Regions from separate parts of the Enterobacter sp. TMH.L2 genome, predicted to be linked through region 3. Evidence: predicted binding sites of a transcription regulator. Region 3 holds the regulator's gene; each other region holds the start of a gene.
What was found. The regulator Fur, encoded in region 3, represses iron uptake genes when iron is present. The targets are predictions, from matches to a motif close to ATAATAATGAGAACNACTATCAA.
Positions count from the first base shown of each region.

Region 1: ftnA (non-heme ferritin) is a predicted target of Fur. The motif match lies at 2,066-2,088, and genes of this name have one in related genera.
Region 2: ACREYP_RS11285 (TonB-dependent siderophore receptor) is a predicted target of Fur. The motif match lies at 1,618-1,640, and genes of this name have one in related genera.

Region 1 covers NZ_CP193791.1:1,802,214-1,806,009, reverse strand. Annotated here, with positions in the region: gene ACREYP_RS08655 (MFS transporter) at 1-166, shown strand, start outside; gene ACREYP_RS08650 (DUF3574 domain-containing protein) at 166-603, shown strand; gene ACREYP_RS08645 (NupC/NupG family nucleoside CNT transporter) at 651-1,832, opposite strand; gene ftnA (non-heme ferritin) at 2,183-2,680, shown strand; gene ACREYP_RS08635 (UPF0149 family protein) at 2,723-3,298, opposite strand; gene ACREYP_RS08630 (alpha/beta hydrolase) at 3,372-3,796, opposite strand, start outside.
Region 2 covers NZ_CP193791.1:2,353,343-2,357,138, forward strand. Annotated here, with positions in the region: gene ACREYP_RS11285 (TonB-dependent siderophore receptor) at 1-1,572, opposite strand, end outside; gene tyrP (tyrosine transporter TyrP) at 1,764-2,975, opposite strand; gene ACREYP_RS11295 (ABC transporter substrate-binding protein) at 3,222-3,796, shown strand, end outside.
Region 3 covers NZ_CP193791.1:3,407,755-3,411,550, reverse strand. Annotated here, with positions in the region: gene chiP (chitoporin ChiP) at 1-1,206, shown strand, start outside; gene ACREYP_RS16440 (ChiQ/YbfN family lipoprotein) at 1,254-1,580, shown strand; gene fur (ferric iron uptake transcriptional regulator) at 1,674-2,120, opposite strand; gene fldA (flavodoxin FldA) at 2,400-2,930, opposite strand; gene ybfE (LexA regulated protein) at 3,110-3,388, opposite strand; gene ybfF (esterase) at 3,530-3,796, opposite strand, start outside.

The DNA of each region.
Region 1 (3,796 bases), 1.6 Mb from region 3:
CTTCCCGGCGCAGTGGGTGCTGTCCTGCAGCGGCATCTGCGGGATTATTATTGCCCTATTGATGCTCGGCGACTTGCGAAAAGTGCGGAATTGTAATTTTATATCGCGGCGGAATCATTCCGCATTTAATTTTAATAATGATGATGACAGCAAGACAGGTGGATAATGGTATTTTATAAAGCAACACTGGCCGGGGCATTAGCTCTGGCTCTGACGGGCTGCGTCACGCCAGCGAAAACCACATCGGCGGTTACCGCCCCGGCTAAACAGTGCCAGGCAGGCGATCAGATGACGCAAACCACGCTCTATTTCGGTATCAGCCGCCCATCCGGCGCGGAAATTACCGCCAATGAATGGCGTAGCTTCGTGGATAAAGACGTGACCCCGCGCTTCCGCGAAGGGCTGACCGAATATGACGCCAAAGGCCAGTGGCTGAATGCTAAGGGTGAAGTGACCCACGAACCGAGCAAGGCGATCATGCTGATTCGCGGCAGCGATGCGGAGAGCAGCAAAAAGGTAGACGAACTGCGCTCTATCTATAAAACTCGCTTTGCGCAGGAATCCGTGATGCGCATTGACCAGCCGGTCTGCGCCGCGTTCTGATGATTTTGCGTTAAAGAAACGGCGGGGAAACCCGCCGTTTTTTGTTTTTACAGAACCAGTCCGGCAAACGCCGCGGACAGCAGGCTGACCAGCGTCGCGCCGTACACCAGGCGCAGGCCAAAGCGAGACACCACGTTCCCCTGCTTTTCGTTCAGCCCTTTAATAGCCCCGGCCACAATCCCGATGGAAGCAAAGTTAGCGAACGACACCAGGAAGACCGACAGGATCCCCAGCCCGCGCGGCGACAGCGTCGCCATGATCTTCTGCAGCTCAATCATCGCCACAAATTCGTTCGCCACCAGCTTGGTCGCCATAATGCCGGCCGCTTTCAGCGCATCCGCCTGAGGAATACCCACCAGCCAGGCAAACGGATAGAAAACGTAGCCCAGAATTTGCTGGAAGCTCAGACCGAAGACCGTCGCGAACAGCGCATTAATGGCGCTGATAAGCGCGATAAAACCAATCAGCATCGCCAGAATAATCATCGCCACTTTGAAACCTGCGAGGATGTATTCCCCCAGCATTTCAAAGAAGCTTTGGGATTCGTGCAGCTTCTCAAGCTTGATTTCTGGCTCAGCTCCCGGGCGGGTCGGGTTAATGATCGACAGGATAATGAACGTGCTGAACATATTCAGGATCAGCGCCGCAACCACATACTTCGGCTCCAGCATCGTCATGTAGGCCCCGACGATGGACAGTGAAACCGTGGACATCGCCGTTGCGGCCATGGTGAACAGGCGGCGAGAGCTTAGATCGCCCAGTACGCCTTTGTAGGCGATGAAGTTTTCGGACTGACCCAGAATCAGCGAGCTCACGGCATTGAATGATTCCAGCTTGCCCATGCCGTTCACTTTAGAAAGCAGCGTACCGACAATGCGAATAATAATAGGCAGAATGCGGAAGTGCTGCAGGATCCCGATCAGCGCCGAGATAAAGATAATCGGGCACAGCACGCCAAGGAAGATAAAGGCCAGGCCCGCTTTGCTCATGCCGCCAAAGACGAAGTCGCTGCCCTGCCCGGCGAAGGTCAGAAGGTGGCCAAAGAAACCGGACACGCCGTTAATCACCCACAAGCCGCTGTCGGAGTGCAGGAAGAAGAACGCCAGCAGGCCTTCAATGACGACAAGTTGTAACAAATAGCGGATGCGGATGGTTTTACGATCGAAGCTCACCAGCCACGCCAGTCCCATGATGACAAAAAGTGCGAGAAGAAAATGAAGAATATTCATGTGCAGTCTAATTTTGAAAGAAACGTATTTAGCCACAGCTCCCGCGTCAGGTAAATGGCGGACATAAGAATATTTAGCCATAAGATTTTCCAATGACAACATGGGCTTACTCTTAGCATGGTTACCATTTTGCGCGGCTAAATATGACTAATTCATGACACATTATTTGGCAATAAAATAGCGAAGCGGAACAAGATTAATTCTCATTATTAATTCATTTTGTCACAAATAAAATAATAGTAACAACCATTCTCATTACACTAATATAATTAACAATTTCTTTGCATTATTGAAAATTAATAATTAAAGTAGCGCCATATTAACGCCCCTCAAAAAATATGGAGCCTGTGATGCTGAAGACGGAAATGATTGAAAAACTGAACGAGCAGATGAACCTTGAACTCTACTCCTCCCTGCTTTACCAGCAGATGAGCGCCTGGTGCAGCTATCACAGCTTCGAAGGGGCTGCCGCGTTCCTGCGCCGCCACGCTCAGGAAGAGATGGAGCACATGCAGCGTCTGTTTGCATATTTAAATGATACCGGGAGCATGCCGCGTATTAACGCCATTCAGTCCCCGTATTTAGAATACGCTTCACTGGCCGAATTATTTAAAGCGACCTACGAGCACGAGCAGTTAATTACGCGTCAGATTAATGCTCTGGTCCATTCCGCAATGACCTCTCAGGATTATCCAACCTTTAATTTCCTGCAGTGGTATGTTGCCGAGCAGCATGAAGAAGAAAAACTGTTTAAATCCGTGCTGGATAAACTCAGCCTGGTGGGCAAAAGCGGCGAAGGCCTTTACTTTGTCGATAAAGAGCTGGCCACGCTGGACGCTCAGGCTTAATTGCCGTTAAGTAGCAGGCCATTGCGGCCTGCTATTTTCATTTTAGTGCAGCGCCCCGCCGTTTCGCTGGCTGTGCCAGTATCCGTATAACGCCAGTGCCGCAGGTTTAATCGCCTCAATGCTCGCCAGAAATGCTTCCGGCGTCAGGCTTTCAAACTTCGCTTCATTCTCTTCCAGCCCATGCAGGGCAATCGCCTCCAGCTCTGGCTGAAGTTCTGCCGGCAGCGCAGGCCAGCTTTCCAGTGACACACCGCGCATGTAGCCGTAGCACCACTCTTCCACGATGGTGATTTCGCGGTTATCCACTTCGCTGGTACCAAACAGAGGCTCAAACTGCCCCGGATACTCCGCCAGGCGTTCGGCAATGTCGTTCATATGCTGGAACACCAGTACGCTAAAGCGCGTCAGCTCTTCTTTGCTTTCCCATTCCGGCTCGACATCGCCGCCCCATACCGCCCTCAGCACGGTAGCAGGTTCGGTCACAGTTGGACCTGACAGCAGCGCCGTGAGCAGCCCATCCAGCTCGGCTACATCAATCACCGAATGCGCGGTGCCGTACTTCAGCAGAATGTCATCCAGCCAAATAATTTCGTCTTCGTTCAGCGGGCCCTGGGTCATTTTTGGCTTCCTCGTCTCGCGTTTTGAATAAAATTTGGCGTAGTGTACCCGTTCTACGCGCGACGAGTCATTTTCATTCCGCTTTCGTCAGGCATTCCACCAATAATTGACAGGTTTTTTCGTAGAGCGGGGGATCGTGCTGCAGCGCCTGCCAGACGCTGTTGTGGTCGGCACCCGGCACGGTCAGCAAAGCATGTTTGCCCTGCCCCGACGTCGAATCATAAAGCCGGGGCGGGATCTCCGCCGGGATCACCCGGTCTTCAGCCGCGGCGATGACCAGAACATTACCGCCAAACTCAGTCACGGCCTGCCAGGCGTCACTGTCGGCCCAGCTTCGCGGCTGGCGGATAATGGCGGAAAATTCAGGCCCGAAGTTTACCCGGTAAGCCGAAGGGTGATACACGCCCGGCACCATCAGGATAAGGGAACGCAGAGACACGGATTGGCTCAGTTGCAAAGCGTTGTACGCCCCCATGCTGACGCCCATGCAGCCGGTCA
Region 2 (3,796 bases), 1.1 Mb from region 3:
GCCCACTTCCCATGTCGTCCCTTTTTCGGTGGACGCTACGTTGCCGTTGTCGTCCGTTTGCGTGGAAGGGGTGAACGACTTGCTGTAGCTGCCGTACAGCGACACGTCAGGCACGATTTTGTACACCAGGCCCAGCTGCGGCAGGAAGGCATTGCCCCGGTCCTCCAGCGTGGTTTGCGGGTTTACCCAACCGGCGCTGGAGGTCTGGGTATAGCGCTGCAGGCGGCCACCCAATACGGCAATCCACTGGTCAGTCAGATGAATGCTGTCTTTCGCAAACAGGGAGCGGCTGTAGAGATTAGTGCGCAGGTTGCTGTTGGAATCGCTGTAGGTGCTGCCGTTGGTGACCGGCGAGACGCCGTACACCGGGTTATACATATTGAAGGTTTTCGTCACCTTCCCACGGTACGAATACTTCTTGTAGGTTTCGTTTTGCTCGTAATCCGCGCCCAGCGTGATGTCGTGGGTCATGCCCAGTAGTTCAGGGCTGCCGCTGATGTCCCAGGACGCGTAATCCGTCTGGTGGTTAAAGCCACGGTTAGCATCCGCGCGACGGGAAACCAGGCCGCTGTTAGGATCGACCGCCGTGGCACGCACTTCGTTACTGTCGTAGCGGCGCTGCATCCAGGCGTAGTTCAGGTTCGTTTCCCAGGTGTCATCCAGCTTGTACGAGTAGTTGGTCGTCAGGCGTTTGTTTTTGCCCCAGGCATGGTTGGCGTAATCGTCAATGCGGCGGTCGTAAGGAATGTTGAGCGGTTTGCCGTTGATAAACGCCGTGCCGCGGTCATACGGAATATCAAACTTATATTCTACGTAGCTGATATTGAAAGAGGCTTTGTCACCGTACCAGCTGAGCGACGGGGCAATCAGCGTGTGTTCGTCGGTGCCGAAATTCCGCCAGTAATCCTCATGCTGGCGTTCGGCGACCAGGCGGAAGGCGAAGCCGTTGCCGAGCGGGCCGGTGACGTCAACCATGCCGGACCCGCCGCCGTTGCTGCTGCTGGTGCCGCTGACGTGGGTGTTCCAGCTGTACTGCGGTTCCTTGCTGACGAGGTTAATCACGCCGCCAGGGTTCAGGATGCCATAGAGCAGGGAGGCCGAGCCTTTCAGCACCTCAACATGGTCGATGCTGGAATCCATCGCCAGGCCCTGGTTGCTGCGCACCCCGTCAATAAACACGGAGCCGTCGCTGTTCGAGCCGAACCCGCGTTTGACAAAACCGTCCTCGATGCCGCCGAGAGTATTACTCTGGGTGACGCCGCTGACGAACTTCATCGCGTCATTGACCGAGGTCACAGCGTAGTCGTCAATCACCTGCGGCGTGACCACGCTAACGGACTGCGGGATTTCGCTGCGCGGCGTTTTGCTGCGGGAGGCGATGGAGGAGTCATCCTGGGTATAGCTGGTTGGTGAGCCGTCCGGGTTAGCGGTAGCGACCACGGTTAAGGTGTCTTCCTTCGGTTTGTCGGCGGCGAAAGCCGGAGCCCCAACAATGAAGGTTGAAATGATTAATAATTTTGAATTAACAAGTGCCTGGCGAACGAAAGTAGAACCAAAAGGAATGCGATTCATGATGTTGTTTATCTGAACTGAAGCGATTTTATAATGGGAATTGAGATGATAATAACAATAATTAGCATTTACAATATTAACTCTGCTTACATAATTACTGGTTTTATGTCCAAAATCCTGATGATTTAGCGGGGAATTAGCAGAAAAAATGAAGAACGCGGGACGAATGCCCCGCGTGAATATCGAGAGCGTTAACCGACTTCCGGCAGCAGGCCGACGGTAATCAGGAACTGAATAACAATCACCGCGATCCCGCAGGCAAAGACCAGCCCCAGAAGCGGCTTACCGCCCGCCACGCGCCACGTCGCCTCCGCATGCTGTTTGCGGCTTTGCCACACCAGCATCGACGGCACCAGCAGGGCAAGCACCGCCAGCGCAACGCCCGCATAGCCCAGCGCCATCACAAACCCCTGCGGGTAGAACAGGGCAAACACCAGCGGCGGCAGGAACGTCATCAGGCCGGTTTGCAGGCGGCCAGAGGCTTTCCGGCTGCGGGCAAAAAGATCGCCGAGGTAGTCGAACAGGCCCAGGGAAACGCCGAGGAACGAGGTGGCCAGCGCGAAGTCGGCGAACAGATGAATCGCCAGCTCAACGTGAGGGGTGGCCACCACCTGACGAACAACCTGCAGGAAGCCGTTCAGCCCGGAATGCTCCGCCATCAGCCCGGTAAAGGTTGGCGAGTCAATGGCGCCGAGGGTGGCGAGCTGCCAGAAGATATAGGCCACCAGTGGAATGGCGCTGCCGACGATAAACACCCAGCGCAGCTTGCGAATATTGCCGTTCATGTAGCTGACAATGCTCGGCACGCTGCCGTGGAAGCCAAACGAGGTAAAGATGACCGGGATGGCGGAAAGCGCGAGGCCTTTCTCAATCGGCAGCGTGAGCAGGTTGGTGTGGTGGATATGCGGCATCATCAGGGCGAGCATTACCACCAGCAGAATGATTTTGGCGCTGAACAGCACGCGGTTAAACATATCGACCATGTGAGTGCCGATGCAGACAATCCCGCCCGCCACAACGGTAAACAACAGCACGCCAGAAGTGGCGGAGATAGAAGTGGACAGCCACTGGCTAAGGCTTGCCGCCAGCAGTTCCCCGGCGCCGCTAATGTAAGCCGCCGTCAGGGCATACATCAGGAACAGCATACTGAACCCCGTTAACCACTGCCCGGGGCGGCCAAGGTAGCGCCGGGCGAGGGTGCCCAGACCGGTGTCCGCCGGAACGTGCTGATAAACCTCTACCAGCATGAGTGCGGTGTAGCACATTAATCCCCAAAGGCCGACGAGCATCAGCAGCGTGACGCTAAACCCTACGCCAGCAGACGCCAGCGGCATCGCCAGCATGCCTGCGCCAATGGTGGTTCCCGCCACGATAAAAACACTGCCAAGAGTCCTGTTCTTCACGCTTTCCTCTGCATTTACGAAGAGCTGTATACATTTATGCCGCGCAGGGTAAGGGAAAAGCGTAGATGCGTCAAATGAGGGTTACGGGAGGTGTATTTATATGTTTACGATTTTAATTAAGTTTTTGTGACATTGTCACGTAATAAAATTAAACCAATCAGTGCTTGCCATACCGTGGGAAATTAAGGCTTTATTAATATAAATAGTAATAATAACTAATCTCTTTCTCATGGAGAGCATCAATCAATGAAAGCAAATTTGGTCCTGACAGGGTTACTGCTCGCTTCGGCGGGGTGCGGCGCCACCACTTACCCGATCACGGTTACCGACATGGATAACCAGCGTATTACTATCGAAAAAGAACCGCAGCATGTGATCCTGCAGGATGGGCGAGACATTTTGTCGCTTGCGCTGCTCGACCGTGAAGATCCGTTCAAACGCGTTGTAGCCTGGAATAACCTGCCGAAAAAACAGGACACCCAAACCTGGGATGTGCTGAAGGGCAAATGGCCTGAAGCCACCAAAATTATTGATATGGGCTTTAGCGATCAGGGCGAAGTCAACCTTGAGAGCGTGCTCGCGCAGCAGCCGGACATCATGATTGCGCAACTGCGGGCCAAGCCTGCGCTGGAGCAAACTGGTGTTATTAAGTCCCTTAAAAAACTCAATATCCCGGTGGTGTTCGTTGACTATGAGCTGCACCCGGTAGAGAACACCGCCAACAGCGTGAAGCTGCTGGGCACCGTGCTTAATCAGGAGAAACGCGCCAAAGAGTACACTGACTATTACCAGCAGCACCTGGCCCGCATTCAGCAGGTGGC
Region 3 (3,796 bases):
CACTCAACCTGGAACGCCAACCTCGACTTCCAGTCTGGCTATGCGGCCGATATGTTTGGTTTTGATATTGCCGCTTTCACCGCCATTGAAATGGCCGAAGACAGCGCCAGCGGTCACCCGAACGAAATCGCATTCTCCTCTAAAAATAAAACCTACGACGAAGACTACTCCGGCGATAAAGGTGGCATCAGCCTTTATAAAGCGGCGGCCAAATTCAAATACGGCCCGGTTTGGGCTCGCGCAGGTTACATTCAGCCAACCGGTCAAACGCTGTTAGCACCACACTGGAGCTTCATGCCTGGTACTTATCAGGGGGCTGAAGCGGGAGCTGCATTTGACTACGGTGATGCCGGTGCGCTGAGCTTCTCCTACATGTGGACTAACGAGTACAAGGCGCCATGGCACCTTGAAACCGATAAGTTCTACCAGAACGATAAAAAGACCAAAGTTGACTATCTGCACTCCATCGGCGCGAAGTATGACTTCAAAAACGATCTGATTCTGGAAGCCGCATTCGGTCAGGCTCAGGGCTTTGTTGATCAGTACTTTGCTAAAGCCAGCTACAAATTCGACGTTGCAGGCAGCCCGCTGAGCACCAGCTACCAGTTCTACGGCACCCGTGATAAAGCCGCGAACAATACCATCAATGATATCTACGATGGCACCGCATGGCTCCAGGCGCTGACATTTGGCTATAAAATTGGCCAGGTCGACCTGCGTCTGGAAGGGACCATGGTGAAGGCAGAAGGCCAGCAGGGTTACTTCCTGCAGCGTATGACGCCAACCTACGCGTCTTCCAACGGTCGTCTGGATGTGTGGTGGGATAACCGCTCTGACTTCAACGCCAACGGTGAAAAAGCCGTGTTCTTCGGTGCAATGTATGACCTGAGCAACTGGAACCTGCCGGGTTGGGCAGTGGGTGCTTCTTACGTTTATGCATGGGACGCAAAACCATCTACATGGGCGCTTGATGCTTCCGGTAACCGCCAGGATCTCGCTTCTAACAAGATCAAAGAGTCTTCTTACAGCCTCGACGCCATGTATACCGTGCAGGAAGGCCGTGCGAAAGGCACGCTGTTCAAACTGCACTTCACTCAGTACGACAACCACTCCGACATCCCAAGCTGGGGCGGTGGGTACGGCAACATCTTCCAGGATGAGCGTGACGTGAAATTCATCGTGATTGCTCCGTTCACCATCTTCTGATGTGAAACCGGGCGCGCAAGCGCCCGTTTTTTTATAAGGAACCGAACATGAAAAAGATTCTGCTGATTACCGCCGCTGTATTCACGCTGTCTGCCTGCGTTCAACCTCCTGCACCTCCGGAAGATTCACGCCTGAAGCAGGCCTATAGCGCCTGTATCAATACGGCGGAAGGCAATCCGGATAAAATTGAAGCCTGCCAGAGCGTGCTGAACGTACTGCGCCAGGAAAAACAGCATAAAGCGTTTGTTGAGAAAGAGACGGTGAACGTGCTGGATTACCAGAAATGTATCCAGGCAAGAAAGAGCGGCAATGATGAAGCCGCGAAGGTACGCTGCGATAAGATTTGGCAGGAGATTCGCGCCAATAACAGCTGATAGCCTTTTTCAGTCAATAAAAAACCGGCAAGGGAAACCTGCCGGTTTTTGCTTTTAAACGCCACCGAAGCAGCGTTTGTTAATGCGGATTACTTATTTAGGATCGTGGGCCGTGTCGTCTTCGCGGCAGTCACCTTCAGCACAGTGTCCGTACAGATAGAGGCTGTGGTTAGTCAGGCGGATGCCGTGGCGCGTGGCAATTTCACGCTGGCGGGATTCAATAGAATCATCGCTGAACTCGATCACTTTACCGCAGTCGAGGCAGATCAGGTGGTCGTGGTGATGCTGCTGGGTCAACTCAAAAACGGACTTGCCGCCTTCAAAATTATGGCGGGTCACGATCCCTGCATCATCAAACTGGTTCAGCACGCGATAGACGGTCGCCAGGCCGATTTCTTCGCCCATGTCGATCAGACGTTTATATAAGTCTTCCGCGCTGACGTGATGATTTACCGGCTCTTGCAGCACTTCGAGGATTTTTAATCGCGGAAGCGTGACTTTCAAGCCGGCCTTCTTTAATGCGGTATTGTTGTCAGTCATGCGGAAAGTGTCCTGTTGCTTAACGATTCGCTCAAACTGCAGTGAGCGTAAAGAGTAATGCGTCTCATTATAGAACTGCTACTTCTAAATGGGAACCGCAAGTATGGTGCAAAATAAGGCTGAAAAATCGTGGCGGCGTCGCCATTTACAGTAATTATCAGCCAAGCTATCAGGAAGACATTGTACAGGGATGTACGAGAAAGTTACAAACTTGTAGCAATTATTTTCATTGCTACAAGCTATCAAGATGGCGCAAATGCTGTATTTGCGCCAGAGAAATCAGGCGTTAATGATATCCGACAGATTCAGTTCTTCAGAAACCTGTTTAACCCACTTCTCAACGCGCTCAGCGGTCAGTTCCGGCTGGCGATCTTCATCGATGGCCAGGCCGACAAAATTGTCGTCATCCGCCAGGCCTTTGGAGGCTTCGAAGTGGTAGCCCGCGGTTGGCCAGTGGCCCACAATCGCCGCGCCGCGCGGTTCGATAATGTCGCGAATGGTGCCCAGCGCATCACAGAAATATTCCGCGTAGTCTTCCTGGTCGCCGCAGCCGAACAGCGCCACCAGTTTACCGTTGAAATCGACTTCTTCAAGCGTAGGGAAGAAGTCATCCCAGTCGCACTGGGCTTCGCCGTAGTACCAGGTCGGGATGCCGAGCAAGAGAATGTCGAAACCTTCGAGATCTTCTTTGCTGCTTTTAGCAATGTCATGCACCTCAGCAACGTCTTTACCGAGCTGTTTTTGAATCATTTTCGCGATATTTTCGGTGTTACCGGTGTCGCTGCCGAAAAAAATGCCTACGATTGCCATGAGTAAAATAACCTCTTGAAACTTAATAGTATGCTGGCCGTTCAATGCCCACGTATAGGGCAATCATAGCAGAACAGCTCCAGCAGCGGAAACAGCTATCACGCCCGGGTGCACAGTCTGCAACATGGTTTTGCTCACCCTTTTGAGATTTCAGATAACCCGCAGGGTGGCTGAAGGCGTTACCCGAGATTTTTAAGCTGCTCGAGCAGCATCTCTTCGATCAGTTCGCTGCGGCTGATGTTACGGGCGTCAGCCAGCTGGTTGAGGGCATCGACCGCCTCGTTGTTCAGTTTTAGCTCAACCCGCTTCAAACCACGCACTTTATCGCGCTTCAGCTGATTGCGCTTATTGATACGCAATTGCTCATCGCGCGAGAGCGGATTAGTTTTCGGCCGCCCGGGGCGACGCTCGTCCGCGAACAGATCTAATGTAGTACGGTCCGTTTGTTCTTTTGCCATGATTAGAATACTGACAGGAAATTCTGGCTGCAGGGGCAGGGTGCCGGTGCAATTAAGCGCGCCATCATACATCAGCGCGCCATTCGCGCCAACGCGTTAGCGACTTCAGCTGCCCGGTCGGTCTGTTTTTAATCAGTTTTTCTACTCTGCGTCGATAAATCGGTGGATCGCCCGTAGAACGGCATCCGGTTTTTCCGCATGAACCCAATGACCCGCTCCAGCGATGACGTGAGCACGGGCCTGTGGGAACTGACTTAGCAGCGCCTCGCGGTGGCTTTCATCAACATATGGAGAATTCCCGCCGCGAATAAATAGTGCAGGATATGGCCAGGCCGGAACAGGCCGCCAGCCAACGATAGTTTCGTATTGCTGCCAAAGCACGGGCACGTTGAACTTCCACTCGCCGTC